DNA from 2 places in the Kitasatospora sp. NPDC056138 genome. Region 1 is predicted to be linked to the other one. Evidence: riboswitches for the same ligand, from Rfam matches in the RefSeq annotation. Region 1 holds a riboswitch; the other holds the start of a gene.

Region 1 (7,352 bases):
CGGCCTGATCCTCACCTACTCGGGCACCATCGTCCCGTACTGCGCCTGGCTGATGAAGGGCTACTTCGACACCATCCCGGTGGAGATCGACGAGGCCGGTCGGGTGGACGGGCTGACCCCGTTCGGCACCTTCTGGCGGCTGATCATGCCGCTGGCCCGGCCGGGACTGGCGGTCGCCGCGTTCTACTCCTTCCTCACCGCCTGGGCCGAGGTGCCGTTCGCCTCGACCTTCATGCTCAGCTCCGACAAGTACACGCTGGCGGTGGGCCTGCAGAGCTACATCAGCGAGCACGACGCGCAGTGGCACCTGATGGCCGCCACCTCGGTGCTGATCGCGCTGCCCGCCGCGCTGTTCTTCTACCTGGTCCAGAAGCACCTGGTCACCGGCCTGACCGCCGGTGCCGCGAAGTCCTGACCAGCAACCGTTCCCCGAAGCAACCGTTTCCTCAAAGGATGACTTGTCCGATGACCCAGAACCTGGCCGACACCTCCCGGCCCGCCGCAGCGCCGATCGCCGCGAACGCCGGTGCGACCAGAGACTGGTGGCGCGATGCGGTCATCTACCAGGTGTACCCGCGCAGTTTCGCCGACGCCAACGGTGACGGCATGGGCGACCTGCCCGGTGTCCGCAGCCGCCTGCCGTACCTGCGCGACCTCGGGGTGGACGCCGTCTGGCTCTCGCCGTTCTACGCCTCGCCGCAGGCCGACGCCGGGTACGACGTGGCCGACTACCGTGCGGTGGACCCGATGTTCGGCAGCCTGCTGGACGCCGACGCGCTGATCCGCGACGCCCACCAGCTGGGCCTGCGGATCATCGTGGACCTGGTCCCCAACCACTCCTCCGACCAGCACGAGTGGTTCCAGCGCGCGCTGCGCGACGGCCCCGCCTCCCCGCTGCGCGACCGCTACCACTTCCGCCCCGGCAAGGGCGAGAACGGTGAACTGCCGCCCAACGACTGGGAGTCCATCTTCGGCGGCCCGGCCTGGACCCGCAGCACCGACCCCGACGGCACCCCCGGCGACTGGTACCTGCACCTCTTCGCCCCCGAGCAGCCCGACTTCAACTGGGAGAACGCGGCCGTCGCCGACGAGTTCCGCTCCATCCTGCGGTTCTGGCTGGACATGGGCGTGGACGGCTTCCGGATCGACGTCGCGCACGGCCTGGTCAAGGCCCAGGGCCTGCCCGACATAGGCGGCAGCGACCAGCTCAAGCTGCTCGGCAACGACGTGATGCCGTTCTTCGACCAGGACGGCGTGCACGAGATCTACCGCTCCTGGCGCCGGATCCTCGACGAGTACCCGGGCCAGCGGATCGGCGTCGCCGAGGCCTGGACCCCGACCGTCCAGCGCACCGCCAACTACGTCCGCCCCGACGAGCTGCACCAGGCCTTCAACTTCCAGTACCTGGGCACCCACTGGGACGCCGCCGCCCTGCGCGAGGTCATCGACGTCTCGCTGGACTCGATGCGCCCGGTCGACGCCCCCACCACCTGGGTGCTCTCCAACCACGACGTCACCCGGCACGCCACCCGCTTCGGCAACCCGCCCGGCGGCACCCAGATCCGCACCGCCGGCGACCGCGAGCTCGGCCTGCGCCGCGCCCGCGCCGCCACCCTGCTGATGCTCGCCCTGCCCGGTTCCGCCTACCTCTACCAGGGCGAGGAGCTCGGCCTGCCGGACGTCACCGACCTGCCCGACGAGGTCCGCCAGGACCCCTCGTTCTTCCGCCAGGCCGGCCAGGACGGTTTCCGGGACGGCTGCCGGGTGCCGATCCCGTGGTCCGGCACCGAGGCCCCGTACGGCTTCGGCCCCACCGCGGGCGGCCCCAGCTGGCTGCCGCAGCCCGCCGAGTGGGCCGGGCTGAGCGTCGAGGCGCAGACCGGCGACCCGACGTCCACCCTGGAGCTCTACCGCTCCGCCCTCGCCGTCCGCCGGGCGACGCCCGCCCTCGGCGCGGGCAGCGAGGTGACCTGGCTGGACGGGCCCGAGGGCACGCTGACCTTCCGCCGGGACAGCGCCGAGGGCTCCTTCGTCTGCACCGTGAACACCACGGGCGAGAAGGTCCTGGTCGGCGCACCCGGCCGGGTGCTGCTCTGCTCCACCGGGAGCGTCGAAGTGAACGCCGGAGAAGCGGTGCTGGAGGCGGACAGCACCGTGTGGTGGGCGGTCTGAGATGGTTGCAATAGGCTCTGGGGTCGTGACTACGGCGCGACTCTCGGACATCGCGGCGCAGGCGGGGGTCAGCGAAGCCACCGTCAGCCGCGTCCTCAACGGCAAGGCGGGCGTCTCCGCCACCACACGGCAGACCGTGCTGGCGGCGCTCGACGTGCTCGGCTACGAGCGGCCGACCCGGCTGCGCCAGCGCAGTGCGGGCCTGATCGGCCTGATCACCCCCGAGTTGAGCAACCCGATCTTCCCCGCGCTGGCCCAGGTGATCGAGCAGGTGCTCAGCCGCCACGGGTTCACCCCGGTGCTGTGCACCCAGACGCCCGGCGGGTCCACCGAGGACGAACTGGTCGAGATGCTGGTCGACCGGGGTGTCGCGGGCATCGTCTTCGTCTCCGGACTGCACGCCGACACCACCGCCGACCATGACCGGTACGCCAAGCTGACGGGCCGTCAGGTCCCGTTCGTGCTGATCAACGGCTACAGCGAGAAGATCGCCGCGCCGTTCATCTCGCCGGACGACCGGGCTGCGATGTGGATGGCCGTGCAGCACCTGGTCGAGCTCGGCCACGAGAAGATCGGCCTGGCCGTCGGGCAGCGCCGGTACGTCCCGGTGCTGCGCAAGATCGAGGGCTTCACGGCGGCCGTCCGGGAACTGCTCGGCCGGACCCCCGAGGAGGCCGAGGCCCTGGTCCACCACACGCTGTTCAGCGTGGAGGGCGGGCACGCGGCCGCGGGCGCCCTGCTCGACCAGGGCTGCACCGCGATCGTCTGCGGCAGCGACATGATGGCGCTCGGCGCGATCCGTGCGGTCCGCCAGCGCGGCCTGTCGGTGCCGCAGGACATCTCGGTGGTCGGCTTCGACGACTCGCCGCTGATCGCCTTCACCGAGCCGCCGCTGACCACCATCCGCCAGCCCGTCGAGGCGATGGCCACGGCCGCGGTGGACGCCCTGCTGGAGGAGGTCGGCGGAAACCCCGGGCAGCGCGCCGAGTTCATGTTCCAGCCGGAACTGGTGATGCGCGGCTCCACCGGGGCTCGGGCGCACTGAGTCCGCCGCCGGGCGCAGCCCCGTAGTCCGTGTCGGCCCGCCGGGATACGCCCGGCGGGCCGACGCGTTGTCGCTCCGAGGTCCGCAGCCCGCGTCCGCACCCGTCGTCCGCAGTCGTCGTTCGCAGCCCGCAGTCAGCGTCTGCCCCGGTCGTCCGCAGCCCGTACCCCGCGCCCGCCCCCGTCGTCCGCAGTCCGCAGCTCGCACCCCGTCGCCCGCTCCCCGCACCCCCGTCGTCCGTCGCCCGGATGGAGCAGCACCGGCCCGGGAGCGTCCGGCCGGTCCCCGGGGCGGCCCGCCGTCCCGCAGGCGGCGTGCACCCCCGTCCCGCGCTGCGTGCGGGGTCGCTTGTTGCCAGCATCGAGCCATGAGAGCTGGTCGGGCGGATCGAGTGGATCGGACGGGGGAGCCGGAGGCGTGGCCGGTCTGGCGCAGACGGCTGCTGCTCGGCGGGGGACTGCTGGTGCTCGGCGTGATCGCCTACTTCGTCTGGGCCGCGACGATCCCGCGCTGGTGGTCGCAGCGGGTGGGTGCCATGGTGGACGGGCACCTGAGCACGGGACTGCTGCTGGGACTCGTCTTCGGGATCTGCTTCACGCTGCTCCCGCTGCTGGCGGCCTGGGCCGGGCTGCACCGGCGGCGGCCGTGGAAGGTGGCGGTCGCCTGGCTGCTCCTGGCGGTGGTGCTCGCGCTGCCGAACCTCTGGACGCTGAGCGTTGTTGTGGGGAGCGGCAGCGGCGCACACGCCGGGCAGCGCGTCATGGACGTCAGGGCGCCCTGGTTCCGCGGCGCGACCCTGATCGGTGCGATCGTCGCGGCGGTGATCTTCGCGGGGCTCCTGGTCTTCACCCGTGCCCGCTGGCCGCGCCGGGACAGGAAATCCGGCGATGAGCACGGTGAGACCCCCGGCAAGGAGGAGTGACCGCTCCTCAGCCTTCTTCGGCGGTGGACGTGCGCGGCTCGGTCCGGTGGGCGTCGGCGGCGTCCGTCGTGCGGGCCTCGGTACGGCGGCCGGTGGCCAGGTAGTCGCGGACGATCAACTCCACCGCGTCCTGCGGGCTCCTGGTGCCGGACAGCAGCATGACCTCGATGGCCAGATCGCTGTCCAGGCTGATGGTGACCTTGGCCATGGCGGTTCCCCTCCCGGTGGGTACTCCCGTGGACTCTAGGGGCACGGCAGCCGCCTGACCAGCCCCGCTGCTCGGGCGGACCGCGCAGGTCCACGGGCGCGCGGCCCGACCGGGAACGGCCCCGCGGAGCGCGTTCCGGAACGGGTGAGGCCGCTGCCCCCGGCGCCGACCAGAGCACCGGGGGCAGCGGCCTCACCGCAGGGACCGTCAGACGCGGCCGGCGAAGTCCGGGGCGTAGTTGGCGATGGTCTCGATCTTCACGCCCGCCTTCGGGTTGGCGGCCTCGACGTACTTGCCGTCGCCGATGTAGATGGCGACGTGGTAGACACCCGAGTTGCTGCCGTTGTTGGACCAGAACAGCAGGTCGCCCGGCTGCAGGCTGTCCAGCGAGACGCGGCTGGCGACGTCGGCCTGGTCGGCGGCGACGCGCGGCAGCGAGATGCCGGCCTGGCGGAACGCGGCCTGGGTCAGGCCGGAGCAGTCCCAGCCACCGTCGCTGCTGCCACCGTAGACGTACGCCTGGCCGACCTTGGAGAGCGCGAAGTTGATCGCGGCGGCCTTGCTGCCGGTCGCGGCCGGAGTGGCGGCCGGGGCGGCGGGCTTGGCGGCGGGGGCCGGGGCGGCCGGCTTCGGCGCGGCGGGGGCCGGGGCGGCGGGGGCGGTGCCGCCCAGGGCCAGCTGCTGGCCCGGGTAGATGACGTCAGGACCGCTGGTCAGCAGCGACTTGTTGAGGTCGTACAGCTTCTGCCAGCCGCCCTCGACGCTGTTCTTCTGGGCGATGGTCGACAGCCAGTCGCCCTCCACCACGGTGTACTGGGCGCTGTCCGCGGTCGGCGCGGCGGCCGGGGCCTGGGCGGCGGGCTTGGCAGCCGGCTTGGCGGCGGGGGCCGGGGTCGCGGGCTTCGGCGCGGCGGCCGGGGCGGCGGCGCTGGTGTCGACCTGGGCGGGGGTGCCGCCCTTGGTGAGGCCGGCCTTGACCGAGCAGACCGGCCAGGCGCCGGGGCCCTGCGAGGCGAGGACCTTCTCGGCGACGGCGATCTGCTGGTCCTTGGTCGCCTGGTTGGCCTGCGGGGCGTACTGGGTGCCACCGAAGGCGGCCCAGGTGGAGGAGGTGAACTGGAGGCCACCGTAGAAGCCGTTGCCGGTGTTGATGCTCCAGTTGCCGCTGCTCTCGCACTGGGCGACCTTGTCCCAGGTGGCGACCGTGGCCGCGGAGGCGCCGACGGCGGTGAGGGCGGGGATCGAGAGGCCGAGGCCGACCACACCGGTGGCGGCGATCAGACGGCGGGCACGCTTGTTGGCGTTGATGGGCAGCATGAAGGTGCGTTCCTCTCCCACGCCTGCGAGGTGAGCTGTCGGATTCGGGCTGGAGTTGCCCGGCCGCGCTGTGCACGGCTTCACCCCTAGCCCGGAGTCGGCCACTTCTGACCGGCTCCCGGGCGACTTACCTGGTTCCCCCGCCCCTGCCGTAGGTGCGTTCTGCGCTGCCAGCTGCTCCGGCGGCAGGACTCGGCGTTCCGGAAGAGCTGGGTCCGTGTGTCAACGAACGGGGAGCACGTTAAGCAGACTTAAGTTGAAACCGCAAACACCTGTGAGCTCCCTCACAGGTCATTTGCCAACCCCTCAAGATCGAATACGAATGGACATTTCCCGGGAAACCGATGGGCCCCTTTCAGGGCTCCCGTCCGGTTGGCGATCTGCCTGTCTTTCAGGTGACGCGGTGGCATTTTCGGCGAGTCGGTCCGCCGTTTGTGAAGTTTTTGAAAAGTCCCACTCGTCGGCGGAATCGAGGTCAACGCGGCCGGGTGGAACGGGTGGTGGGGGATGTCCGAATTGTTCGCCAATGAGGCAAACGCTCCCGATCTGCGCCGACTCGGGGCGGGGGCGGCAGGGGGCGCGCAACCCGCAGGGCTCCCGCGTCACCTGACCCGCCACTGGCCGCCGGCCACCTGACCCGCCCCTGGCCATCCGACCCGCCGCTGTCCACCTGACCCGCCCCTGGCCATCCGACCCGCCGCTGTCCACCTGACCCGCTGCTGGCCGCCCGGGTGCTGCGGCCAGCCGGGCGCGCCCGGGAGCCGCCCTGCGGTCCGCAGGGCCGGGTTCGGGCGTGCCGGGGGCGGCGGGAGGCCCGGAAACGCCGAGAGGCCCCTCGGAGGGGGCCTCTCGGGTGGATCCGGTGTGCGCTCAGCCGGCCGGCTGCTCCTCGACGGCGACCGGGGACTCGCCCGGTGCCGGGAGGTTGAGGGCGGCCAGGTAGGTCGAGGCGATCAGCTGACCGACGGTCGGGTAGGTGCCGAGCGGGGCGGCGCTCGGGCAGCCGGTCTCCTCGGCGGCCGCGGCCAGCAGCTCGGGGTCGGCCTCCGGGCCGATGACCAGCGGGGCCAGCGCGGGGCGCTGCGAGCCGGTGGCCTTCAGGTGCTCGACCGCGGCGGCCACCGAGCCGGGCACGTCCAGGGCGGCGGCCACCACCGGCACCGCGAGGCGGGCGGCCAGCAGTACGCCGGTGATCCCGGCCGCGGCGGCGGCCTCCTCACCGCCGACGGTGGTCAGCACCACGCCGTCGGCCGCCGTGGTGATGGCGAACAGCCGGGCCCGGTCGGCGCGGGCCAGACCGGCCTCGGAGAGCCGTACGTGCACCGCCTCGGCCAGCAGCGGGTGCGGGCCGAGCACGTCGGTGACGGCCGCCCCGGTCTCGCCGGCCAGCCGGTGCAGGTCCGTCAGGAACGCGTGCGGGCCGGACAGCAGTGGGATCACGACGGGCGTCGGCAGACCGGCCGCGGCGGCCTGGGCGAGTACCCCGGCCACGGTCGGGGCGGTCTGGTCGGCGTCTGCTGCGGCGTCCGGCTCGGCGCTGTCGCCGACCAGGTAGCCGACGGCGGTCTCGATGCCCGGCTGCTCGCCGCGCACGATGGACAGCAGCTCCTCGACGATCGGGCTCGCCTCCGGGCCGGCGGCGGCCGGGACGGCCAGCACCAGCGCCGGAGAGCCGGCCGGGACCTCGG
Region 2 (7,352 bases), on a different contig from region 1:
CTTCGTGCCGCGGGAACACGCGGATGCGGTCCTGGACGCGATGCGGGCGCACCCACTGGGCGCCAGGTCGGCCGTGATCGGTGAGTGCGTGGCCGAGCACGCCGGGATGGTGGTGGCCCGCACCGGCCTGGGCGGCACCCGGGTGGTCGACCTGCCGGTCGGGGAGCAACTGCCCCGGATCTGCTGAGAGCCGTCCCGTGGAACACCCCCGGGCGCGCCCCGCTGTCGCAGGGCGCGCCCGGGCCGGCGTTCAGACCGTCAGCGGTGCGGGCTTCGCCGCCTGGTCGGTCGGCGGGAAGTCGTTCGGACGGGGTACCGCCCCAGGACGAGTTCAGGACGGCCGCGTGCATCGCCCCGACCGGTGCGATGGTCGCGGCGGTGTGGAAGGCCGCCGGGCTGAGCACCTGCCGCCGGCGGTGGGAGTGCGCGCCGGTCGGCCGGGGCGGTGGCGGCCGGGGCGCCGGTCGGCCGGGGCGGTGGGCTTTTGCCCGGTCGTGACGCCCGGCGTCGGGAGCCCGCCACCGGTGTTGCCGTAGGGCGCTGCCGCAGGACGCCGGGGCGTGCGAGGGGTCCGCTACCGGCAGAGGCTGCGTTCGGCCGTCGCGGCGAGCATCCGGGCGACCTGGTCGACCGGCAGGGACCGGCCGGTGTACAGCTGGTCGAAGCTGTCGAAGCCCATCAACAGCCAGAGCAGGGAGGCCGCTTCGTCCACCGTGACGTCCGGACGCAGCAGGCCCTGGTCGGCCAGGCGCAGTGCGCGGCGGTGGGTGCCCGCGGCCCGTCCCTGGTCCATCCGCTGGATCACCCCGCCGACCGCGTCCGGGGCGAGCATCGCCATCGAGTGCAGCGCGCGCAGCACGTCCCGGTGGGCCGCGTACATCCGCGTCACGCCGTGGATTCCGCCGCGCAGGTCCTCGCGGGCGTCCGGGTGGGCGCTCGCCTTCAGCATGTCCGCGAAGCCGCTGTGTTGCAGGAGGTCCTCGCCGAAGGCGGCGAACAGGCCGCCGCGTGAGCCGAACACCAGGTAGACGGTGGATCGGGCGACTCCCGCGAGTCTGGCGACCCGGTCGAGACCGACCGGCTCGGCCGGTGCTTCGCGCAGACAGGTGGCCACAGCGTCGAGGATGCGCCGCCGGGTCTCCTCCGAGGCTTCCGCCCGCAGGCGTTGGTCATATTTACGGGTGGCCATAGGCGCTGATCCTACAAGCGCTTGACAGCCTGTCCGATGAAAGACAGGCTGTCCAGTGAAATGGGGGGAGGGATCGCCATGTCCGCAAGCGCACTGCCGCACGGGGTGGTTGAGCGGGAGCCCGCGCCACAGCCCGTCGCGAACGCCGACCCGGAGGGCCCGCCCTCCCCGGACTGCCGCCGGCCCTCAAACCCTCCGGGCTCCCCGCAGCCGAAAACCCCATGCTCCGGCCGACTTTCCTGACGTACCGTCAGATTTGAATCTTTCCCGCACCACGCGAGGAGTCACCTCATGCGCGTCCTGTTCACCGCCCCGGCCGCGGCCGGCCACATCTTCCCGATGGTCCCCACCGCCCAGGCCCTGCGATCGGCCGGGCACCAGGTCCTGTTCGCCGGTTCGGCTCCGCTGGAGATGCTGCGCAGCACCGGCCTGCCCGTGACGGAGATCGGCGACGGTTCCACGATCGGCGACGCGTTCCGTCGGGTCACCCAGAACGAGCCCAGGTACGTCGCCAAGGACCGCACCACCGAGGAGATACTCAAGCTCGCCGCCCTCGGTTTCGCCGAGCACGGCCGGGCCACCATCGACGGGCTGCTGCGGCTGGCCGCCGACTGGCGCCCCGACATCGTGGTGCAGGAGTCCTTCCAGGCCGGTGCGCCGCTGGTCACGGCCAAGCTGGGCATCCCCACCGTCGTCCACAACTTCGGTGTGATGCCCGGGCTCCCGATGGTCGGCCAGCTGGCCGAGGTACTCGCCGACGAGTACCGCGCGCACGGCCTGACCGGGCCTGCCGAGAGCACCGTGCTCGACGTCGTCCCGGCCTCCCTCGGCGGCGACGGCACCGGCTGGCGAGTCCGCTACGTCCCCTTCAACGGCGGCGGCACCGTCCCCGCGGACCTCCTCGGCCGCAGCGAGCGCCGCCGGATCGCGGTCACCCTCGGCACGGTGCTCACCGAGTACGCCGGGGTCAGCCCGATCGCCTGGCTGACCGAACAGGCCGCGGAGGTGGACGCCGATTTCCTGCTCGCCGTCGGCGACACGGACCTCGCCCCGCTGGGCACGCTGCCCGACAACATCCGCCCGCTGCCGTGGACCCCGCTCGCCCAACTCCTCGACGCCAGCGACGCCGTGATCCACCACGGCGGCTCCGGGACCATGCTCACCGCGGCCGTCGCCGGTGTCCCGCAGCTCATCCTGCCGCAGGGCGCCGACCACTTCATCAACGCGGACGCCGCCGAGGCCAGGGGCTTCGCCCTGCGCGCGGACAGCAGCACCGTGGACGCCGCACTGCTCACCCGCCTGCTCGACGACCGGAAGCTGCGTGAGGCGGCCGACGGCATGCAGACCGAGATCGCCGACATGCCGTCGCCCGCGGCCCTGGTCGCCGACTTCGAGCAGCTGCACCGCGGCCAGCGCTGAGGCCGGCCACGGCCGCGGCCACGCCCTCGCCGATCCGGCCCAGGCCCAGGCCCAGCTCCACGGACTCCACGGCCGGATCGGCACGTTCGACCGCCTGGTCGAGCGGCACGCTTCGGGGCGCGGGAGCGACCGTACGGCTCCCCGTGCCCCGGCGTGTCGACGGCCCTGCACCAGCGGCCCTGTGTCGCCTGCCCGCACCGGGCTTCCGGTCCGGCACCGGGCCGGAAGCCGTGGTCAGCGCGGGTTTCGGCGACGCGCTGGACAGGTGTCGTGATTTTTGTGTGATGTTCAGGATGCGGGCTTGTTATCGAGGTGATGATCCCTCTAGTCTCCCTGCAGTCCGCTTTTGCGGGCTCCCGGACGCAGTACGCCGAGTCCTGCCCACCACGCGTTCCGGGACACCGAGCAAACCCCTGGGCAGGAGCGGGGGACCCAGGTTAGTTGCCGCCCCCAACGGCTTGGGGTGAAGCCGCGTACCCACGCGGCCGGGCCACCTCCCGGTCCGAACCCGACAGCTCACCTCGCAGGCGTACGGAGAGGAACGTCCCGTGGTCTTTTCCGGTTCCGGCCGTCACCGCCGTCCCACCCAGGCCGATCGCGCCGTCGCCGCCGCCGGAGTGGCGAGTGTGGGCCTGGCGCTTCCGCTGCTCACCGCCGCCGGGGCGCACGCCGCTCCCGTCAAGACCTGGGACGCCGTGGCCCAGTGCGAGACCGGCGGCAACTGGAGCAGCGATGACGGCAACGGTCACTACGGCGGCCTCGGTCTGACCCAGCGCACCTGGGTCGCCTACGGGGGCGACAAGCTCGCCGCCGAACCCGACCACGCCACCAAGAACCAGCAGATAACCGTGGCCGAGCGCGTCCTCGCCGACTCCGGCCCCGGTACCTGGTCCAAGTGCGCCGAGGAGGTCGGCCTGACCGGCGGCACTCCCGCGACGAAGACCACGCCCACCCCGGCGCCTTCGGCCACGCCCACCTCGACGCCTTCGGCCACGCCCACCCCCGTGCCGAGCACCACCCCCGCTTCCCCGACGGCCACGCCCACTCCGAGTGCGCCCGCCGCCGACAGCAGCAGCCCCGCGCCGGGCACCCCCGCGCCGCCGTTCCCCGGCAGAGCGGGCTACGACCCGGCCAACGGCGTGTACTGGTACCAGGACGGCGGCGTCTGGCACTGGACCATCCAGCACGACGTCTACATCCAGCACATGAACGCGACCGCCCCGTCCTCGGCCCCCAGTGCAACTCCGGGCACGGGTACGGGTACCGGTGCGGTGACGCCGGGCCCGACGGACCCGGCCGCCCCCCAGACGTCGCAGTCGCCGCAGTCCGACAGCCCCACGACGGGTGCGTCCACCCCCGCGCCGTCGGCACCGGGCACGCCCGCCACCGGCTCCGCGACCGCCACGCCGCAGGTTCCGGGCACGCCCGCGGCGTCCGCCGACGGGACCACCTCCCCGCTGACGCCGGGCTCCACCGGTGCGCCCGCCGCACCTGCGGCCCCGACCTCCCCGGCCGCCGTGCCCCAGACCTACACCGTCGAGCACGGCGACACCCTCTCCGCCATCGCCCAGGCGCACCAGCTGACCGGCTGGCAGAACCTCTACGAGGACAACAAGGGCACCATCGGCAGCAACCCCGACCTGATCCTCCCCGGCCAGGCGCTGCACCTGCAGCAGCACTGACCCGGGCCGCTGCCCACTGCCGCCGGAAGGCCGCCGAGGAACACCTCGGCGGCCTTCCGGCCGTCCAGCCCCACCCGACGCCCGGTGGCGGCACCGTCCGGTGGCGGCGGCCCGGCACGGGCTGCTCGGCGTACGCGCGTACCGCCGTGCCCCTGCCGGACGTCGTCCGGGCGGGACGCGAAACGCCGGGCCGCCACGGCCGGCGCCTCCTCGATGGTGCGCGGCGGCGCGCCGACGGACAGGACCGGCTGATCGAACGACGGCACGACGAGCCTCACCCCGAATCGGTCCTCGCGGGAACGCAGCACCGCACAGCACCGAGCCACGTCGCCCTCGAAGTGGAGCGGGGCCGGCCGGACCGTCACGGAGGTGCACGGCGTCCGGCCGTGACGATCAGGGCGGACGGTTCAGGTCCGGAAGCCGACGTGTACGTGGTCGTGGTGGGTGGCGTCGGTGAAGAACCGGTTCGGCGTCGACCCGCCGGAGAGCGGGCGGGGGCCGCCGACGTTGTAGGAACCGGCCGCTGCGGCGGCGCGCATGAAACCGTCCACCAGGGCGTGCGGCGTCGCCGGGTCCACCACGGCCCGGCCGTCGATCTGCCAGACGTCGAAGGCCCGGCCGAGGGGGTGGTCGCTCGGGCGGGTGGTGCCGAAAACGTCGAGCGGATGGCCGGATCTGACCACGCTCACCGCGAACTCGTGGGCGGCGGCCAGGGCCAGCATCGCGGTCAGCACACTGTCGTGCACGGCCCCACTGCGGATGTCGGCGGCGGCCGCCGGCGGCAGGGTGATCCGACGATCCGCCAGGACGCTTTCCGCAGGCTGCGAGAGCGCGGCCGCAGCGGGCCCGGGAGCGGCCGGGTGCAGCGCGGTGACGGTCCAGCGCGGACTCGCCGCGCTCAGCCTCACGTCCACCGTCGTACCGCCCGGCTGGAGGGGGCCGTCGGCCGTCTGCGTCCACTGCTCGCAGACCACCAGCACACTCGCCGAGTCGGTGAGGATGCCGCCGTACTGGGCGACGACCACTTGGAGCGCGGCCCGGTCGGCGGTCTGGAGCAGGACACCCGCCTGGTCGGCGAGGGCGGGGTCGACGCCGAGCGGTGCGATCCGGCCCCGGGCCCCGGCCACGCCCTGTCCGCCGTCCGGCCAGGCCCCGAGTGCCTCGATGAGCTGGACCGCACGCAGCTTGACGTCCGGCTGGACCTGGCCCGCCCCCGGTGTCCAGGCCGAGGTGGCGGGCAGGGCCGGCACGGCGGAAGGCGCAGCGGAATGCACCGTGGTCGGTCCGCCGGTGGCCGTGGGCGGTGTGGGGGTGGAAGGGGTGGTGGACGGCCGGACGGGGGTGGTCGGTGCTGTGCCGTGCCCACCGCACCCGGCGGCCAGCGCGGCTGCGCCGAGCGCCCCGGCCAGCATCCGCCGCCGGGACGGGCGAGCGGACAGGTGCGCGGACGGGCAGCAGAGTGGGGCGCGGCCTGGTCCCTCCGGCTGGCTGGTGGTCATCTCCCCACTATGGCCACCCGGACAGACCACGGACGGACAGCTCGCCGGTGGACGGCTCGCGGCCGGGCAGGCCAGGCGGATCGGTGAGCGACGGGACGGACAGCGGACGGCGGGCGGACTGCGGTGGGCACGCAGGGCCGAGCGTCCGGGGACGGGGCGGCGGGCGCGGGCACGGGGCGCGGGCGCGGGCGAAGGCCGGTTAACGAGTGGCCCGGGGCGGACGGGCCGTACCAGAATGGGGCGATGATCATCAGAATGGCCCGCCTGGACGATCTCCCGCTGCTCCAGGACATCGAGCGGGCAGCCGGGGAGTCCTTCCGCTCGGTCGGGATGCCCGAGATCGCCGAGGACGAACCGCCGGCGCTCGACGAACTCGCCCGCTACCAGCGGTCCGATCTGGCCTGGGTGGCGGTGGATGCGGACGACCGTCCGGTGGCGTACGTCGTCGCGGAGCCCGTGGACGGGAACCTCCACGTCGAACAGGTCACGGTGCACCCGGAGTTCGGACGCCAGGGCATCGGACGGGCGCTGCTGGAGCATCTCGCGGTCCACGCCGCCGAGCGCCGGATGCCCGCGCTCACCCTGACCACGTTCGTCCAAGTCCCTTGGAACGCACCGTACTACGAGCGTTGCGGCTTCCGGCCGCTGGAGCAGTCCTCGCTCACCCCCGGGCTGCGGGAGATCCGTCGCCGCGAGGCCGAGCACGGGCTCGACCGCTGGCCCCGGGTGTGCATGATCCGTCCGCTGTAGTCGGGTCTCCCCCCGAGGAAACCCCGGAGAGGCAGCGAGGAGGCAGAAGCCCTCCGTCAGCCCGCGCGGCGGTTGCGGAACAGCCGGGCGGCGAGGACGGCCTCCTGCCCGGCGAGTCCGAGGCCGATCACGGTGAACGCCCCACCGGGAAAGGCGATGGCGCTCCAGTCGAGCTGGCCGGGGAAGGCGGCGTGCCCGGGTCGCCCGGGGTCGAACAGGACCCGGACCCGGTCTCCCGCCGACAGGCCGTCGGGCCCGCTGCCGGGATCGTCGGTCGCCACCTGCACCGGGCCGTCGTCGGTGGCGATGGCGAGCCGGATCGCCGCGGGGCTCTCCTTGGACTCGGCCTTGACGTACTCGGCCTCGGTGACGACCGCGGAGACCTCGTCGGCGTCGGCGAAGTGCACCCACAGGTGCACCTTGGTGCAGTCGAACACGACTCCGGTGATCGTGAAGGCCACGGCGCCGACCAGGCTCACCAAGGTCCGCAGGGCTCGTCTGCGGGCCCTGGTCCGGCCGGGGCTCTCGGAGGCGAAGTCCCGCCAGTCGTAGGCGGGTTGGACCGGGCGCGCCGGGCCGGCCCCATCGAAGCCGTACCCGGCGTACGGGTGGCGGGATGTCTTCTGACCGTTCGACGTCACAGCTTCCCCCTGGTCTGTCGCCTGTCGCCCCCCGAGCCGCCCCTGAGGCCGACGCGGTCAGTGCCGGACCGTCAGTGGCGGGCACCTCCGGCGGGGACGATCGGCAGGCCGTCGCGGACGGCGCGGGTGACGGGCGTGCGCTCGGCGATGTCCAACAGGCGGGTGCGCTGGG

What was found. A riboswitch is a leader RNA that binds a small molecule or an ion and turns the genes downstream of it on or off. The one in region 1 is predicted to bind cyclic di-AMP.
Region 2: another riboswitch for cyclic di-AMP. It lies ahead of ACFC1R_RS29490 (transglycosylase family protein); the one in region 1 lies ahead of ACFC1R_RS35165 (transglycosylase family protein).

What each region holds. Positions count from the first base shown of each region.
Region 1 is NZ_JBHJVK010000093.1:15,942-23,293, reverse strand. Features, by position in the region: gene ACFC1R_RS35190 (sugar ABC transporter permease) at 1-415, shown strand, start outside; gene ACFC1R_RS35185 (glycoside hydrolase family 13 protein) at 466-2,172, shown strand; gene ACFC1R_RS35180 (LacI family DNA-binding transcriptional regulator) at 2,174-3,217, shown strand; gene ACFC1R_RS35175 (hypothetical protein) at 3,585-4,139, shown strand; gene ACFC1R_RS35170 (hypothetical protein) at 4,147-4,347, opposite strand; gene ACFC1R_RS35165 (transglycosylase family protein) at 4,555-5,685, opposite strand; cyclic di-AMP (ydaO/yuaA leader) riboswitch at 5,672-5,841, opposite strand; gene ACFC1R_RS35160 (hypothetical protein) at 6,535-7,352, opposite strand, start outside.
Region 2 is NZ_JBHJVK010000061.1:40,265-47,616, forward strand. Features, by position in the region: gene hypE (hydrogenase expression/formation protein HypE) at 1-187, shown strand, start outside; gene ACFC1R_RS29480 (TetR/AcrR family transcriptional regulator) at 575-1,189, opposite strand; gene ACFC1R_RS29485 (nucleotide disphospho-sugar-binding domain-containing protein) at 1,481-2,608, shown strand; cyclic di-AMP (ydaO/yuaA leader) riboswitch at 2,998-3,152, shown strand; gene ACFC1R_RS29490 (transglycosylase family protein) at 3,157-4,290, shown strand; gene ACFC1R_RS29495 (DUF4253 domain-containing protein) at 4,209-4,655, opposite strand; gene ACFC1R_RS29500 (hypothetical protein) at 4,698-5,789, opposite strand; gene ACFC1R_RS29505 (GNAT family N-acetyltransferase) at 6,033-6,539, shown strand; gene ACFC1R_RS29510 (DUF3592 domain-containing protein) at 6,596-7,180, opposite strand; gene ACFC1R_RS29515 (OsmC family protein) at 7,252-7,352, opposite strand, start outside.